One region of the Vibrio kasasachensis genome, then DNA from elsewhere that is predicted to be linked to it. Evidence: predicted binding sites of a transcription regulator. Region 1 holds the regulator's gene; each other region holds the start of a gene.
What was found. Region 1 encodes PurR, which represses purine synthesis genes. Its sites were predicted from a motif close to TNANGNAAACGTTTNCNTNA; they were not measured.
Positions count from the first base shown of each region.

Region 2: L4C38_RS10190 (phosphoribosylaminoimidazolesuccinocarboxamide synthase) is a predicted target of PurR. The motif match lies at 3,228-3,247, and genes of this name have one in related genera.
Region 3: L4C38_RS12715 (NCS2 family permease) is a predicted target of PurR. The motif match lies at 2,730-2,749, and genes of this name have one in related genera.

Region 1 is NZ_JAKJTB010000015.1:101,059-106,865, reverse strand. It holds gene elyC (envelope biogenesis factor ElyC) at 60-863, shown strand; gene torR (two-component system response regulator TorR) at 932-1,642, opposite strand; gene torD (molecular chaperone TorD) at 1,882-2,535, shown strand; gene purR (HTH-type transcriptional repressor PurR) at 2,737-3,741, shown strand; cyclic di-GMP riboswitch class I at 3,893-3,975, shown strand; gene L4C38_RS13225 (TfoX/Sxy family DNA transformation protein) at 4,088-4,681, shown strand; gene L4C38_RS13220 (TVP38/TMEM64 family protein) at 4,787-5,494, shown strand; gene L4C38_RS13215 (putative signal transducing protein) at 5,491-5,805, shown strand; gene L4C38_RS13210 (alpha/beta fold hydrolase) at 5,783-5,807, opposite strand, start outside.
Region 2 is NZ_JAKJTB010000012.1:293,861-299,667, forward strand. It holds gene L4C38_RS10175 (TAXI family TRAP transporter solute-binding subunit) at 62-1,033, opposite strand; gene L4C38_RS10180 (glycerophosphodiester phosphodiesterase family protein) at 1,726-2,445, shown strand; gene L4C38_RS10185 (hypothetical protein) at 2,699-3,094, shown strand; gene L4C38_RS10190 (phosphoribosylaminoimidazolesuccinocarboxamide synthase) at 3,328-4,431, shown strand; gene L4C38_RS10195 (LysR family transcriptional regulator) at 4,563-5,477, shown strand; gene L4C38_RS10200 (YjjW family glycine radical enzyme activase) at 5,503-5,807, opposite strand, start outside.
Region 3 is NZ_JAKJTB010000014.1:177,907-183,713, reverse strand. It holds gene spoT (bifunctional GTP diphosphokinase/guanosine-3',5'-bis pyrophosphate 3'-pyrophosphohydrolase) at 1-1,393, opposite strand, end outside; gene rpoZ (DNA-directed RNA polymerase subunit omega) at 1,431-1,703, opposite strand; gene gmk (guanylate kinase) at 1,816-2,439, opposite strand; purine riboswitch at 2,802-2,901, shown strand; gene L4C38_RS12715 (NCS2 family permease) at 2,969-4,339, shown strand; gene L4C38_RS12710 (phosphate-starvation-inducible protein PsiE) at 4,440-4,865, shown strand; gene L4C38_RS12705 (bifunctional 4-hydroxy-2-oxoglutarate aldolase/2-dehydro-3-deoxy-phosphogluconate aldolase) at 4,920-5,546, shown strand; gene L4C38_RS12700 (hypothetical protein) at 5,793-5,807, opposite strand, start outside.

The DNA of each region.
Region 1 (5,807 bases):
ATATAAAGAGGGATTCTCTTAATTTATAATCAACTGGTGTTTTTTCGGACTATTTAAGTATGTTTGAGCTGAAAAAAGTCTTCTCTTCTTTGCTCATGCCTTTACCAGCGCTGCTGATCATAGGCTTTTTGGGCTTAATGTTAATTATGTTTACTAGGAAACAGAAGACCGGCTGTTTTGTGGTGCTCTTTTCCTTTATTGGCATCTTCCTTATCTCTTTCCAACCACTTTCCTCCCGTCTATTAATGCCACTAGAACGCCAATACACCGCTTTTTTGCCCGTCGATAAATCCATCGACTACGTTATGGTATTAGGCAGTGGGCATGTGGTGGATGATCAGATCCCACCGACTTCGGAGTTAAGTCGCACCGCATTGATGCGCTTGTCTGAGGGAATTCGTATTATGCGTATCTACCCAGGTTCAAAGCTCATTTTATCCGGCTATGCCGGCGGTACTGATGTAAGCAATGCGCGTATGATGGCAAAAGTAGCGTTAGCACTTGGCGTATCAAAATCGGACATCATCTTATTGGAAACCGCCAAAGACACATGGGAAGAAGCGCGCCAAGCGGCCGCGTTCGTAAAACGTAAAGAAGTCGTATTGGTGACTTCAGCTAGCCATATGAAACGTGCTCTGAACGAGTTTCACTCGGCAGGATTAGAGCCTTACCCGGCTCCAACTAACTATCTAGCACAGGACCAAATCAATCAGTTCTGGAGTAAATACACGCCAAAAGCGATTTATCTGGAACAAACTGAGCGCTACTGGCATGAGACGCTTGGACGAATTTGGCAAAGCTTACGCAACTGGGCTTCAGATTACGAAGAGAAGAGTATCGAAGCTTCACAAAGTAAAGTGTAGTCCTCGATTAGAGACATAAAAAAACCGAAGCTTAAGCTTCGGTTTTTTTATTAATACAGAGTGATGTATTAGTCACCAGCAAACATATACCCTTCACCGTGAACCGTCACAAAAATTTGCGGGTTCTTCGGATCAAACTCCATTTTAGCACGCATGCGACGAATCAAAACATCAATAGTACGGTCATTTGGCGCATCTACTCGATGGCTAATCATGTTCAAAATACGTTCGCGACTAAGAACTTGATTCGGGTACGAAGATAGTGCTACCAACAACTCATATTCTGCTTTGGTTAATTTAACTGGCTCGTTATTACGACTCAGTGCTCGACGTTGAATGTCAAACATCCACTCACCAAAACGGACAACATTGGTGTCATTTTTTTGGTCAGCGATAGTGCCTGCGTTGCGGGCTGCAGAAATACGCCACAGCAAGTTTTTCACGCGCACTAGTAGTTCGCGAAGTTCGAACGGTTTTGTCACATAATCGTCTGCGCCCATTTCTAGACCAACAATTTTATCAATGCTATCCGTGCGTCCTGTTACCAGGATAATTCCAATGTCCGATTGACTTCGTAGTTCTCGTGTTAACATCAAACCATCTTCACCAGGAAGATTGATGTCTAACATAACCAAGTCGATCGAATGATTTTGTAGCATGCTGCGCACTTGCTCTCCGCTTTCGGCTTCGCTGACGGTGTAACCTTCATTTTGAAAGTAGCCAACTAGCTTACTGCGAGTGACCGCATCATCTTCTACAACTAATACGTGATAGCTCATCTAAACCACTTAATTTACATTAGGAATTAATTTCAACTGTATTCTATTCATAAGTCGTAACATTTCTAGTCTTTGTTATATTAAACTCAAGAAAGATGATTTTTTATTGATTCAAAACAAACCTAGCTTAGTTGTTAACATTTTGCCATTTTTTGACCCATTTAGTCACAACATGCGTTATCGCTATTCATTTTTCTTCGCTAAAATACTAACAGTACGAAAACTTGGAGCATTATCAGATGCAAGAACTAAAAGCTTTTAATGAAAAGCGTGCAGAAATTTACTGGTGGTTTTCTAGTTTGTTTGCCAAAGAGCTTACAGAGGCAGAACTAGTTCAATATCAAAGCCCTGAAATTCGCAGCTTCCTAGCTGGTCTTGGTGAAAACCCAACACTAAAACCCGCAATTGATCGACTTGTTGACGCGCTAAATCGTCAGATCGATCGCGAGGATGGACAACTTGAACTTGCCGCTGATTTTTGTGACTTATTTTTAAAGTCAGACAAGGAATCAGCATTACCTTATGCCTCTATGTATGTGGGTAAGAGCGGTCTATTACATGATGAACCCGCGATAGAGATGGAAGCACTGCTCATTCAACACGGTGTTGCGATCAATAAAGAGATGAATGAACCTGCTGACCATATTGCCATCGAACTCGACCTCTTAGGTAATATGATTATTCGCTCAAATGAACTTGAGCAGGAGCGTCATTTAAATGATGCGCTCATCGAACAAGAATCCTTTATTCGTCAACATATTCTTAACTGGGTACCAAAATTCTCAGCAAAGAGCCAAAGTTTAGACTCGTTTGGCTTCTACTCTGCGGTTGTATCGCTTCTGGTTGCATTCCTAAACCTTGATTGCGACTATCTTGTTGGTGAAGCCGACTAAAATCCGACTTCCGTTTGATGGGAAAAGGTTTTCGTTTGCTACTGGCGACGATGCGGTCTAAAATCGTAACCGAAAACGATAAAAAATATGAATCAAGTGCAAACCGCTGTAAAAAAGCGGTTTTTGTATTTCTAATACTTCCTGCCAATTTATTCAAGAATGTGAATAGCTAGGTGGCAACTATAAATAGGATCACACCTTATGGCCACTATAAAAGATGTTGCGCGTCTCGCGGGCGTTTCAACAACAACAGTCTCGCACGTAATTAACAAAACTCGCTTTGTTGCAGAAACAACTCAAGAACGTGTAATGGAAGCAGTACAAGAGCTAAACTACGCTCCTAGTGCCGTAGCTCGTAGTTTGAAATGTAACAGCACGCGCACCATTGGTATGCTGGTTACTCAATCTACAAACTTATTCTTTTCTGAAGTGATTGATGGTGTAGAAAGCTACTGTTATCGCCAAGGTTATACCTTAATTCTGTGCAATACCGGTGGTATCTACGAGAAACAACGTGACTATGTCCGTATGTTGGCTGAAAAGCGTGTCGATGGTATTTTAGTTATGTGTTCAGATTTCACTGAAGAATTGAGTGAGATGCTTAATCGTCACAAAGATATTCCAAAAGTGGTCATGGATTGGGGTCCTGAAAGTTCGCAAGCCGACAAAATCATCGACAACTCAGAAGAAGGTGGTTACCTCGCAACGAAGTACCTAATTAAACATGGTCACACCGATATTGCCTGTTTAAGTGGTCACTTTGAGAAAGCTGCATGTCAGGAACGTATTCAAGGCTTCAAGCGTGCTATGGCAGAAGCTAACTTACCCGTGGACGAAGATTGGATTCTAGAAGGCAACTTCGAATGTGACACAGCTGTGCTAGCTGCGGACAAAATCGTTGCTATGGATAAGCGCCCTACCGCAATTTTCTGCTTCAATGATACGATGGCACTTGGTTTAATGAGCCGCCTACAGCAAAATGGCATCCGTGTTCCTGAAGATATGTCTGTCATTGGTTACGATAACATTGAACTGGCTGAGTACTTCTCTCCGCCATTAACTACAGTTCACCAACCAAAACGTCGTGTCGGTAAAAATGCGTTTGAAATCTTACTTGAGCGAATTAAAGATAAAGAACACGACAAACGAATATTTGAAATGCATCCAGAAATCGTTGAACGCTCTACAGTAGCTAAAATAAACTAAGCTAATGATTCCTATAACAATAGCTGATGGTCATCACATCAGCTATTGCTTTTCACATTCAACTTAATTCTTGCATTAGGATCACAAATATCTCATAGTGTTGTAATACTTCTATGTCGAAGTATCTTAATCTTTAGCAAAGCAAATTAAGTCACGCACAGGGCAAACCATTCTGAAAAGATGGGACGCAAAGCCACCGGCCTAAACATTATGTATGGCAGCGGGGTTACCGATGGTAGAAATGCACTCGTTAACGGATTACTCTCCTGATTTCTGCATTAGCTGCTATTCTCTCGGACCTGATTTGGTGGCGTATTATTATACACATACACCGAGAAAGTACTGAATGGATAAACCAATACTTAAAGACTCAATGAGGCTATTTCAGCCACTAGGTCGTATTAAATCTCGCTCTATGTTTGGTGGGTTTGGGATCTTCGCAGACGAAACAATGTTTGCGCTAGTTGTACACGACAAACTTCATATTCGTGCCGACAACACACTCACTAAGCAGTTTAAACAACAAGGTCTAGAGCCGTACGTGTATCACAAGCGTGGGTTCCCTGTTGTGACCAAATACTTTGCTTTAAGTGAAGAATGGCAGGACGATTGTGACCAAACACTGCAAGTTGCTCGTGAAGCGCTTGTTAAAGCACAAAGCGAAAAGTCTACTCAAGCTGAAGCCAAACCAACTCGCATCAAGGATTTACCCAATTTACGACTGGCGACAGAACGAATGCTTAAGAAAGTCGGTATCGACAACGTTAAGCAACTCGAACAAACTGGCTCTCTTGAAGCTTACAAGGCTATTCGAGAGTCACACGTTAGTGAAATAAGCCTTGAGCTATTGTGGTCGCTTGAAGGTGCAATAAAAGGAACACACTGGTCAGTGGTTCCGCAATCTCGTCGGGATGAATTACTTTCAAGGTTGCATAACTAAACTCTAAGCCAGCGATAATCGCTGGTTTTTTTTTGAAAGTTTTCGTTGGCTTTACGGTTCTTATTCAACAAGATAGTAAATGAACATCAAGTTCAGGAGAAAAAAATGAATAAGAAGCTTGTTATCGGAGTATTTCTCGTCGCGTTAATTGCCCTGCTGATCACGCAATTTGGTGATCAACTTACGCTGACTAATGCCAAAGCCCAACAAGCTGCACTGAGTGCATTTATCGAACAGAACTTCGTACTCGCAGCCCTGAGCTACTTTTTTGCCTATGTTGCAATCGCCGCATTTTCTATTCCTGGCGCGGCGGTTGTCACCTTACTTGGCGCTGCTCTATTTGGTTTTTGGAGCAGCCTACTGCTCGTTTCATTTGCTAGTACATTAGGTGCAACAATTGCTTTCCTAAGCAGCCGTTTCCTACTTCGTGATTGGGTACAAAGCAAATTTGGTGATAAGTTGAACTCGATAAACCAAGGCGTTGCAAAAGATGGCGCATTCTATCTATTTTCGTTACGCCTTATTCCTGTATTCCCATTCTTCTTAATCAATCTATTAATGGGGCTAACGCCAATATCAACAGCGCGGTTTTATCTTGTCAGCCAAATTGGCATGCTGCCTGGTACGGCGGTTTACCTCAATGCAGGTACACAATTGGCACAAATTGACAGCCTATCCGGTATCGTTTCACCTTCTGTACTCATTTCATTTGCACTACTTGGATTATTCCCAATTGTCGCTAAATGGTTGATGACAAAATTCAAGCGTTCACCGCAATCTCAAAATGATGCACAAAATGGAGAAGCGTCTTGAAGATATACAGCGCGAACAATCCTCCTCAAGCTCACATCGTCTGTGAGCTTTTACGTTCATACGACATCAAGTGTGAGGTGCGCGGTGAAGGCATTTTTGGCTTACAAGGAGAGGTGCCATTTGGTGAAGCGAGCGCACCACACGTATGGCTATTGGAGGAAGGCAAAAAACAACAAGCGATGCACTTGATTGAGCAGTTTGAACAACCACACACCGAGCAATCTTGGCGATGCCCAGTGTGCAATGAAATAAACGAAGGTCAGTTCGCTTTATGTTGGCAGTGTGGATCTAGCTTATCTGTTGCTGAATAAAA
Region 2 (5,807 bases), on a different contig from region 1:
TCTAAATAGGAAAATAAAACGTATTTCACTATCTGATTAGTGAACAATTTGATGATGATGTTTACAACCAACCACGCTCTTTGTAGTAACGAACAGCGCCTTCATGCAGTGGTGCAGATAAGCCTACTTCTATCATTTCAATCTCTTTGAGATCTTTAAACGCTGGATGTAAGCGCTTGAAACGGTCGATATTGTCGAATACTGACTTAACAACTTGATAAACCAATTCAGGATCAGTTTCTGCCGTGGTTGATAATACCGCTTTGCCACCAATTGAAGGGGTATCATTGGGATTGCCACGGTACATTCCGCCCGGAATCACCGCTTTAGTAAAGTACGCTTTGTCGGCTAACAATTTATCGATATCAGAACCTGTCACCGCCACGAGCACGGCATCCGTTGTAGTGGATGCCTCTTGGATTGCTCCATTTGGGTGACCGACAAAATAGCTCATCACATCAATATTGTTATCACTCATGGCTGAAGCTTGCTCTGCCGGTTTTAGATCTGATACCAAACTAAATACAGAAGGCTCCCATCCCTTTACTTGCATGATCTGCTCAAATGTATCGCGCTGACCAGACCCCGGATTACCAATATTTACACGCTTACCGATCAAATCTTCAAGATGACTTATATTGGCGTCTTTACGCGCCAAAATTGTGAACACTTCACTTTGAAGAGAAAATACCGCGCGGATGTTTTTCATAGGCTGACTATTTTGAAATGGTGCAACACCTTCCAATGCCTTGAATTGATGATCGGACTGCATAATGCCGAAGTTGTATTCGCCACTGCGTAAACCATTAACGTTAGCGACTCCTCCACCACTGGCTGGAGCGTTACACTTAATGCCATGCTCGTCTCCGCCGCGGTTAACGAAACGACAGATTGACTGACCAGCAACATAATAGACGCCTGTTTGTCCTCCGGTACCTATCGTCGCAAACTCAGCGGAAGCATTGACATTCTCACTCAGTGAGATTCCACCAGCTATTGCTACACACATTGAAACTAGCATTAAGCCTTTCATTTCATATTTCCTTATAAAAACATCAATGGTTTTCTATGCAACAAATCAAACTCTCAGAAATCAAGCCTAGCAAAAGTACCACCTATCAAAGCTTGAGTGACCCAATAGTGCAGAGAAAAGTAAGTATCTGTAGATGTTGCCACTGTAATTTAGTTGCATAACTATTCTTTTATTATTCTATAGACTGCTGTTTTTTCATCAAAAACATGTTCATCTACGCACAAAAAGTTAGCACAACAACAAGAAAATCGACAAAACACAAAACGCATCATTTCTCACCATTCAAGAATGTTGCTAATATTGAAAATTTAGAAATCACGATCGTATATTGAGAAAATTTCGATAAGCTTATGTTTTAACGAAACATTGTGATGAAGAAAATTATGGGTTAAAAATCGAAAATCGAATACCGTTCTCACAGTCAGATTTTCAACTTGAGTAGCTTTATCAGCCATAATTCACTAATAGATCGTTTCCGCTATACCCAAGAAACTTGAAGGTGCAAGTAGGCGGCAAGTAAGAAAGTCCCCTGAGCATAGGTGAACTATGTGATTGGGGCGCACGAACACAGCCAACACCGCTGCAACTTCAAGTATCACGGATATATATAGGTAATTTAGAGATAAAATATTTTCACTCTATTGAGTTAAAGCTAAAATACTTAGGTGCTACAACACATAAAAGGAAAGGCAATGGCACTAACTATTGTGGGGCATCGCGGAGTGGCGGGGCTATATCCTGAGAACACTCTTGTTAGCATTCAAGCCGCGATTGATATGGGATTGACTTGGATAGAGGTCGATGTGCAACCGACCCGAGATAACCAACTGGTGGTTTGTCATGACCATACGATTGATCGATGTAGCAATGGTTTTGGTCGTGTTGATCAGTACACCTTAGAAGAACTTCAACAATTCGACTTCGGCGCATGGTTTTCTCCGCAGTTTAACTTCCAATCAATAATGAGCCTAACGCAGTTGCTCAAGCTAATCGCTCCGCTTGATATTGGGTTAAACATCGAAGTGAAAATTGATACGGATCGCTATACTGATGTCGTAAACGAACTCAATATACAATTGCATCAATTCAATTTCGCTAGAGATAGAATTCTTATTTCTAGTTTTGACCACGCCACTCTTCGGCAGGTTTATCGCTCTGAGATCGACCACCCAATTGCAGTATTGAGCGAAAGATTAACAGACAATGATTGGCAACTACTCAGTGAAATTCACGCCGTTGCTTGTAATCTCAATATTAAATACGCCAACAAACAGCAAGTGAACAAGTTAAAAAATTCAGGCTATCAAGTCTGGTGCTTTACGGTAAACAACCCGAATCAATTGACGCACCTACCAAATATAGATGGTATTTTTAGTGATTATCCTCATCGTTTCCAAACAAACATCGTATAGGTCGCTAACCCAAACCACTGCACACAACATCTATTCATTCCTTTATATACAGTATTAGACCAGAGCCTTTGAGTAAGTTGGCTTTGGTTACCCCATGTTTAAACATCAATAAAAACACAATAATTTCAATGAATTAATAATATTCCATTCAAGTCGAGCCGTCGGCTCGATTAATTATTACACAAAAACCTTGACCACTCCTGATGAAACAACTACTGTATAACCATACAGTGTGTACATAAGGACAGTAATCATGATTTATTCAAATACTCACAGTCGTACTTTTTCAAAATACAATGTTTTGGCTCAGCCTACCCAACCTATGAACATTGATGACTCGGTGTTGAATCGTCTTGCTGGTCTTTCTATACAAAAGCAATGGATTTTTTTCACGGCGGAATGCCCTCGCCCTGACTACTCACAATTTTCTGCATCTAATATTAGCTGCCAGAAAATTATTCAGCTCAAGCCTTCTAACTCCCAATCTGAACTGGCAATTGTAATTAAGGCAATCAAATCAAACAACGCGAGCGCCGTTGTGGCTTCAACTCAAATAGACTGTGTAAACCAATCTCTCTTACAAGATCTTGCATTCCGTCATGGCTGTGAAGTATTTTTTGTTGAAGGCAGAGCAAGTCAGTTCCATTAATAAGTTCAACAGAATTCAGCACTGTCTTTTGCCCCTCCTATATTGAGGGGCCTTTCTTTGTAACCGAATTCACTGTTCTCGCTAGACGATCATTTTTTATTGATTCTTATCTGAACACGACTGCACTAAAAAATTAAGCAAACGTTTGCTTTTTATCTGGAAGCCACCCTCAATTCTGGTATTATGCTTGCCAATCGCACTAGTCATTTTCTTGTAAACGATAGGAATATCTCATGAGTCTCGCAGATCAAGTTCTCGCCGTTAACGACGACCTACCTATTCGCACTAACAAACCGGTTCATAGTGGCAAAGTTCGTTCTGTTTATTGGTTAACAGAAGAAGATAGCCGACGTTTAATTAAAGAGAAAGGTTACAATGTCGCGCCGGATGCACCTTTAGCTATCATGGTAATCAGTGACCGAATCTCTGCGTTCGATTGTATTTGGCATGGTGAAGGAGGCTTAAAAGGCGTACCCGGTAAAGGTGCTGCGCTTAATGCAATCTCTAATCATTGGTTTAAATTATTTAAGCAAAATGGTTTAGCTGACAGCCACATTCTCGATATTCCACATCCATTGGTTTGGATAGTACAAAAAGCCAAACCAATTATGATTGAAGCAATTTGCCGCAAGTACATCACCGGTTCGATGTGGCGTGCTTATAGCAAAGGCGAGCGAAATTTTTGTGGTATAGAGTTGCCAGAAGGGTTAGAAAAAGACAAACCACTCCATGAGCTACTAATGACGCCTTCTACCAAGGGAATTTTAGAAGGAATTCCTGATGTTCCTGCAGCAGATGATGTCAACATCACCCGCAAGAACATTGAAGACAATTATGCCGCATTTAATTTCTCATCCTCTGATGACATTGCGGTATACGAAACCCTACTAAAGCAAGGTTTCAATGTAATTAGTGACGCTCTAGCTCAAGTTGATCAAATCTTTGTTGATACGAAATTTGAGTTTGGTTATGTCACGGATGCATCTGGTCATGAAAAGCTGATCTACATGGATGAAGTTGGAACGCCTGATTCATCTCGTATCTGGGATCAAAATGCTTACCAACAAGGTAGTATCATCGAAAACTCGAAAGAAGGCTTCCGCCAATTCTTACTGAACCACTTCCCTGATGCAGACATTCTATTAAACAAAGACCGAATGCCAGAACGTGAAGCATTGGCACGCGATAACGAATTACCACTAGATGCGCTAATGGGGATTTCACATACGTATACCGCTATCGCTGAAAAAGTTATCGGTCACCCAATAGAGTTAAGTGCGAATCCAAAACAAGAAATTATCGATATCCTTGCCGCTCAATACGGCTTGATTGATTAAGGCTCACTTGTTCACATAGTGAAAAAGCGCTCTTGAACTACGGGCGCTTTTTTTTACCATATCGATAGTCGTCGCCCGATGCAGAGCGCGCTATAATAACGCCCTCTGCATTTGTTATTGAATTCTTAATCATGGATTTTGTTGCCCTTTCTCGCATTAGCTTAAAACACCTAACCGTCTTGCACGTCATGCTCAGTACCCATAGCGTAACTCAAACGGCAAATACCTTATATGTCACGGCATCAAGTGTGAGTAAGACAATTAGCCAGCTTCGAGAACAGCTAAACGACGAACTGTTTTACCGAGATGGTTCACAGCTAGTGCCGACCCCATTTGCTCTCGGGATTGCACCACAGATTCATAAGATCCTTGCCTGTATGAACGGTATTCTTCATCAAGGTGATTTCAAACCAGAGTGTTTTACTGGCTCTATTTCGCTCTCCATGCGAGAAAGTACCTTCGAGTTATTCGCAGAGAAAATCAGTCAAATATGCACTCAGCTCCCTGCAGCTAATCAAATTAAAGTTTATGCGAAAGAACAAATGAGTTTCGATGCTTTGATCCGTGGTCAAGTCGACTTTATGTTGTTACCCCATGACATTAGCCAGCCTCCAACCAAAAGCCGCGAATTAGTATGGAAGCAAATGTTTAGTGATAAGATGATCTGCTTAATGAATCCCCACCATCCCCTAATTGATGAAGATCTCACTATTGAAGCCTACCTCTCCTATCAGCACATCGGTATTCACGATAGAGATCTGTCAGAGCCATACTTCGAACAGAACTTAAAGCAGCAATACGGTAGCCGACAAGTCGCTATTTCAGTGTCAGATTTCGGCGCGGCAGCTGTTTTGTGTCATCAATCTAGCTACTTGCTGACCTGTTCAAAAATGTGGGCCAATCAGGCATTACAGGCTAAAGGGTTAGTCGAAAAAACATTACCATTTGAATACGGAAAAGTAGCTTACAGTTTGGTATGGAATGAGGCGAGTCTTAACGACCCCGCCCTTAAGTGGCTTTATTCTCAGCTAGCTGCTGATTATTAGCCCAATGATTTCGTGGCAACCTTTGCTATAAATAGACACTCGGCAGCGCAATAGTGTTTGGAATTTTGGCTTTAAGCACCTGATGAAAGTCCTCTATTTGCGACTCACTGCATTTATCCCAATTGAGCGCTTGCCCTACAACACCGTGATGTTGGAATGCATTCAAACGGATAATTACCTTGGCTGGTAACGAGTGGATAAGCGCTGCAAGTGCATCGACTTGTTCATCAAGGTCACTTTTACCGGGTATATGCAATAGACGCAGCTCATGCAGCTTTTCTTGTGCAGCCAAGAGTCGTATTGATTGAATCACGCGATGGTTATCTCTTC
Region 3 (5,807 bases), on a different contig from region 1:
AAGTCACCACATAGTTTAGCCATGCCGCATTTGGACGTGCGCCTGGTGCGGAAATGATCTCAATCGTTTGACCGTTTTTCAGAGATTTGCTTAGTGGGTATGGGTTGCGATCAACACGCGCACCAACACAAGCGTTACCGACATCGGTATGCACTGCGTAAGCAAAGTCTACCGCTGTTGCGCCCAATGGCAGCTCAACAATGCGACCTTTTGGCGTAAAGACGTAAATCTCATCTGGGAACAGATCAGATTTTACGTTTTCGATAAATTCAAAAGAGTTACCAGCGCTTTGTTGTAGCTCAAGCAGGCTTTGCATCCAACGTTGGGCTTTCACCTGAGCGGTGGTACCTGTGCGATCGCCATTGCCTTTGTAAATCCAGTGAGCAGCAACACCTTTATCTGCCATTTGATCCATATCTTCAGTACGGATCTGTACTTCAACGGGAACGCCGTGAGGGCCAACCATGGAAGTATGAATAGATTGATAGCCGTTTGCCTTTGGTACTGCAATGTAGTCTTTCACGCGACCTGGGCGAGGCTTATACAAGCTGTGTACTTGACCGAGAGCGCGATAACAAGTATCTGCGGTGTCGACAATAACGCGAAACGCATATATATCCATGATGGTGTGGAAACGCTGTTCTTTGGTTTTCATCTTGTTGTAGATGGAGAACAGGTTTTTCTCACGACCCACCACACGAGCTTTGAGACCAACGTCTTCTAAGCGGCCTTCAATTTCGTTGTGGATACGTTGGATCATCTCTTTACGGTTACCACGCGCGGCTTTCACCACTTCTTTTAGTACGCGGTAGCGGTTTGGATAGAGGGCTTCAAAGCCCAACTCTTCCAGCTCTGTCTTGATATTATGGATACCAAGGCGGTGAGCAAGAGGTGAGTAGATTTCAAGAGTTTCGCGTGCAATACGGCGCTTTTTATCTGGGCGAAGAGCACCCAAAGTACGCATGTTATGTGTGCGGTCAGCAAGCTTAATCAGAATAACGCGGATGTCTTGCACCATGGCAAGCACCATTTTGCGGAAGTTCTCAGCTTGTGCTTCTTTGCGATCACGAAATTTAAGCTTATCCAGCTTAGAGACACCGTCCACCAATTCAGCCACAGTTATGCCGAACTTTTCTTCAAGATCTTCTTTGGAGACATCACAATCTTCGATGACGTCGTGTAAGAGTGCAGCTTGAAGAGTTTCAATATCCAGACGCATTTCAGCCAAGATACGTGAAACCGCAACAGGGTGGATGATATAAGGTTCCCCGCTTGAACGGGTCTGCCCTTCATGGGCATTTTTCGCTACCACATAAGATTGACGCAGAGCCTCAATTTGAGGCTCTGTTAGGTATTCTTGGGCAACGTCTTTGAGGCTATCGAATAGATACAAACTTTAGGCCCGGAAGATAGTTGTAGAGAAAGTCAGATTAGCGACTGTGAGCAATGCTGCTTACTGCTGCCAGTTCTGCTGCTTCTTGCTCTTGCTGTTCTTGACGCTGACGTGCATCAAGGATCTCTTTAGTAATAAGACCTTCTTCGATTTCGCGTAGAGCGATAACCGTAGGTTTATCATTCTCTTCTGGCACTAGTGAATCTTTGCCGCCAGTTTGCATTTGACGAGCGCGGCGAGCCGCAATCAGTACTAGGTCGAAACGGTTGCCAACTTTTTCAACAGCGTCTTGAACAGTTACGCGTGCCATGAGGACTCCAAATTAGTTAACTAAAATTTTGAATGACGAGAAATTATACAGGCTTAAGCTACTATATTCTAGCCAAAGCGTTGCCTCGTCTGTGAATGGCTTTTGGGAACCCTTACTCAGCCAATAGAGCGTCAAGCATACCTTTATATTTAGCAGCTTGTTTATCATGCTTCAATCGTTCTGCACGGATGATGGCTTTAAAGTCCATCAGTGCACTATCAAAGTCGTCGTTCACGATAACGTAGTCATACTCGCTATAGTGAGAAATTTCTGATTTTGCTTCTGCCATGCGTTTTGCAATGACAGCTTCACTGTCTTGACCTCGAGCATTTAGGCGACGTTCTAGCTCACCGTTTGATGGCGGTAGAATAAAGATGCTTTTCGCCAGAGGCATTTGCTCACGGATTTGACGACCACCTTGCCAGTCGATATCTAGAAAGACATCAATACCTTTATCAAGATTGTCTTCGATCCATACACGAGATGTGCCGTAGTAGTTGCCGAATACTTCTGCGTATTCAAGAAACTGCTTTTGCTCGATTAACTCTTCGAAAAGCTCTTTTTGCACAAAGTGATAGTGCACACCATCTTGCTCACCTGGACGCATGCCGCGCGTTGTGTGAGATACAGATACTTTCATCGCGTATGTTGGATTGGTTTCCAGCATCGCTGAGATCAAGCTAGATTTACCAGCGCCGCTCGGTGCCGAGACGATATAGAGAGTACCTTTGCCCATATGTAACGTTCCACATTCGGTTGGATGGTGTCGAATAAGAAGAGTCGACAGTTTAAAGATAGCACTGACCTATAAACATCACCTGAACGGTGAAAAATAGGTCAGAAAAATGGAGGCGAAGAGTAGCACGATCATAAGGATCATTACAAGGATAACAAGTGTGCCGAGCTAGTGAATGTAGTTGCCGTGATTTTAGTTATTTGAGAGCCATCGCTAATCTTTTCGAGTGTGTGAATGAATAAGTTAGTATGCACTTAGGTGATTAATTGAGAGTGAGTTTTTGTATGTATACCCGCAAGCGTTTGTTTTATTTCACGTTAGATGATGGAAAAGCATTGAACTTTTATTGTAACTCATTACAATCCGCGCAAACGTTTACGTGCTGTATATATCTAGTGATTTGGACTGGATGTTTCTACCACCGAGCCTACCTTGGTGACTACAGTAAGTCCTTGCAGTGAGTGCGAGGGTTTTCTCTGTTCAGCATGTGTACCCGATTACTATTTTATCAAGTTGTTAAGGTTACATTGTGAGTCTCGAATCTACTTTAAATAAGCAAAAAACATCGAATGTTCTTGAATCGATCTTCAAGATCTCAGAGCGAAAATCTACGGTAAGCACAGAGCTGTATGCTGGCTTTATTACTTTTTTGGCGATGAGCTACATTCTTGCGGTTAACCCAGCGATTTTGGGCGGCATTCCAGGAATGGATAAAGGTGCAGTCTTTACTGCTACTGCGATCTCTGCGGCGATTGCGACCTTGATTATGGGCATTTGGGGCAACTACCCTGTAATGTTGGCGCCGGGCATGAGTATGAATGGCTTTTTTAAAGGCATGTTACTTAGCGGTTCGGTAGCCGTGGTATGGCACGAAGCACTTTTTGGTATTTTCCTTTCTGGTGTGCTGTATCTCATTCTATCGATGACCAACATTCGAAAAGCAATGATTGAATCGTTGCCGGAAGATCTAAAACTGTCGATTACCGTTTCACTCGGTTTGTTCATTGCGTTTCTTGGCTTAAAGAATGCGGGAATTATTGTCTCTAACCCAATCATCTTGGTTAGCATGGGCGATATCTTGGACCCACAAGTACTGATAGCCTACATCAGTATCTTCATCGCACTCGGTTGTATGGTGCGTGATATTAAACTGGCGACCTTTATTTCGTTTGTTTCTGCAATTGCGTTGACCATCATTGCTGATTTAATGCTCGGCACTAACTACGCGCCAATTCCTGATCAAATGGTTTCAATGCCGCCGAGTATAGACAGCAGCTTCGGTGCGATTTTCGATCTTTCTGGGATTACGATGGATAAGTGGTTTGATCTACTGTTTATTGTGGTGATTTTCTTGATTGTCGATTTCTTTGATGGTCTCAGCACCATCATCGGTGTTGGTCGCGATGCGGGTATTATTGATGAAGACGGTAAAGTGCCAAATGCACGTTCAGCACTCGTTGCGGATGCCGGCGGTACTGTGATTGGTTCTATTTTAGGCACTACTTCTATCACCGCGTTTTCTGAGTCAGGTATAGCCTCTTCACAAGGTGCGAAGACAGGTCTGGCGGCGGTATTGGTGGCGGGTATGTTCTTGCTGGCACTGTTCCTTTATCCACTGTTCTCGATTTTCTCAGCCGCAATGGTGGCCCCTGCGATGGTGGTGGTTGGTATCTATATGATCGGTCGTTTAGGTCAAATCGATTGGGATAAAAAAGAGTCACGCATTTCAGCTTTCTTTACCATTATGTTTACAGTGCTGAGCTTTTCTCCGGCTAACGGTATGGCAATGGGCTTTATTAGCTACTGCTTTACTATGGTTGTGGCTGGTCGTCGTAAAGAAGTCCACCCAGCAATTTATGTGCTGTCTTTGGTGTTCCTTGCCTACCTAGTGTTACTTTAAGTGTAAATAAAACGACCCTGTGTAATGCAGGGTCATCCCATCTTCAAAAAGCCGTGATAAAATTAACCATTAGACGTTAATTATATATGAGCTTTAAATCATGCCTTCTCACCTTCCAAAGTCCTTTAGTCGCCCCTTTCTTAAAATATTTCATATCCTAGAAGCGATTTTACTCGTTGCGATAACCTTGGCTACCGTGTGGGCTATGGTGGAAGAGTTTGTACATATCTATGTGCAAAGGCGAGTGCAGCTGACCGATATTTTATTGATGTTTATCTACCTTGAAGTGTTGGCAATGGTCGGACAGTTCGTGATGAATGGTAAAATACCGGTGCGCTATCCGATTTATATTGCGATGATGGCGATTGCTCGCTATATCACATTGGGGATGAAAGAGTTGGATTCAGTGATGATTGTGTGGTTGTCTTTGGCGGCATTTATGCTTGCTGCAGCTACGCTAATCATACGTGTGGGTCATCATTATTGGCCTTATATTGATGGCAATACATCTGAGAAAGATGAGTAAGCCACTACAGCAGTCTTATAAATTATTAATTCAATTCATAGCAAGGAAGATCTCATGACTACTATTGCACAGCAGCTTGCCGCGATTAAGGTTATTCCAGTAATTGCCATCGAGCGTGCACAAGATATTGTTCCACTCGGTAAGGCGTTGGCTGAGAATGGTTTACCTGCGGCCGAAATTACTTTTCGTTCTGACGCTGCTGTTGAGGCTATTCGTCTGTTGCGTGAAGCGCAACCTGATATGCTAATTGGTGCTGGTACCGTGCTAAATGGTCAGCAAGCGCAAGCGGCTAAAGATGCAGGTGCAACGTTTGTGGTTTCTCCGGGCTTTAACCCTAATACGGTTAATGCATGTCGTGAAATTGGTATTGATATCGTACCGGGCGTCAATAACCCGAGTACAGTAGAAGCGGCGATTGAAATGGGCTTAACCACGCTGAAATTTTTCCCGGCAGAAGCATCAGGTGGTATTAACATGCTTAAGGCTTTGCTTGGTCCATATACTCAAATTCAATTTATGCCAACCGGTGGCATTAGCCATAAAAACGTTAATGACTATTTATCCATTGATCGCGTGATCGCCTGTGGTGGTACGTGGATGGTCGATAAAGTGTTGATCAACGAAGGTCGTTGGGATGAGATTGGTCGTTTAGCTCGTGAAGCCGCAGATTTAATCAAATAGTCTATACCCGTCATACTTGAAATTGCAGCGGTGTTGGCTGTGTTCGTGCGCCCCAATCACATAGTTCACCTATGCTCAGGAGACTTTCTTACTTGCCGCCTGCCGGCATCTTCAAGTTTCTTGGGTATAACTGAGTAACTATTATCTTTTACTTTGCTGTCGAGCATGGACTGCCAATGTGGTGGTAAAACCGAGCATCTCTTGCTCGGTTTATTGTGGCTAGTTTAAACGGCTAAATACTTTGGTTTAGATTGCGCTTAA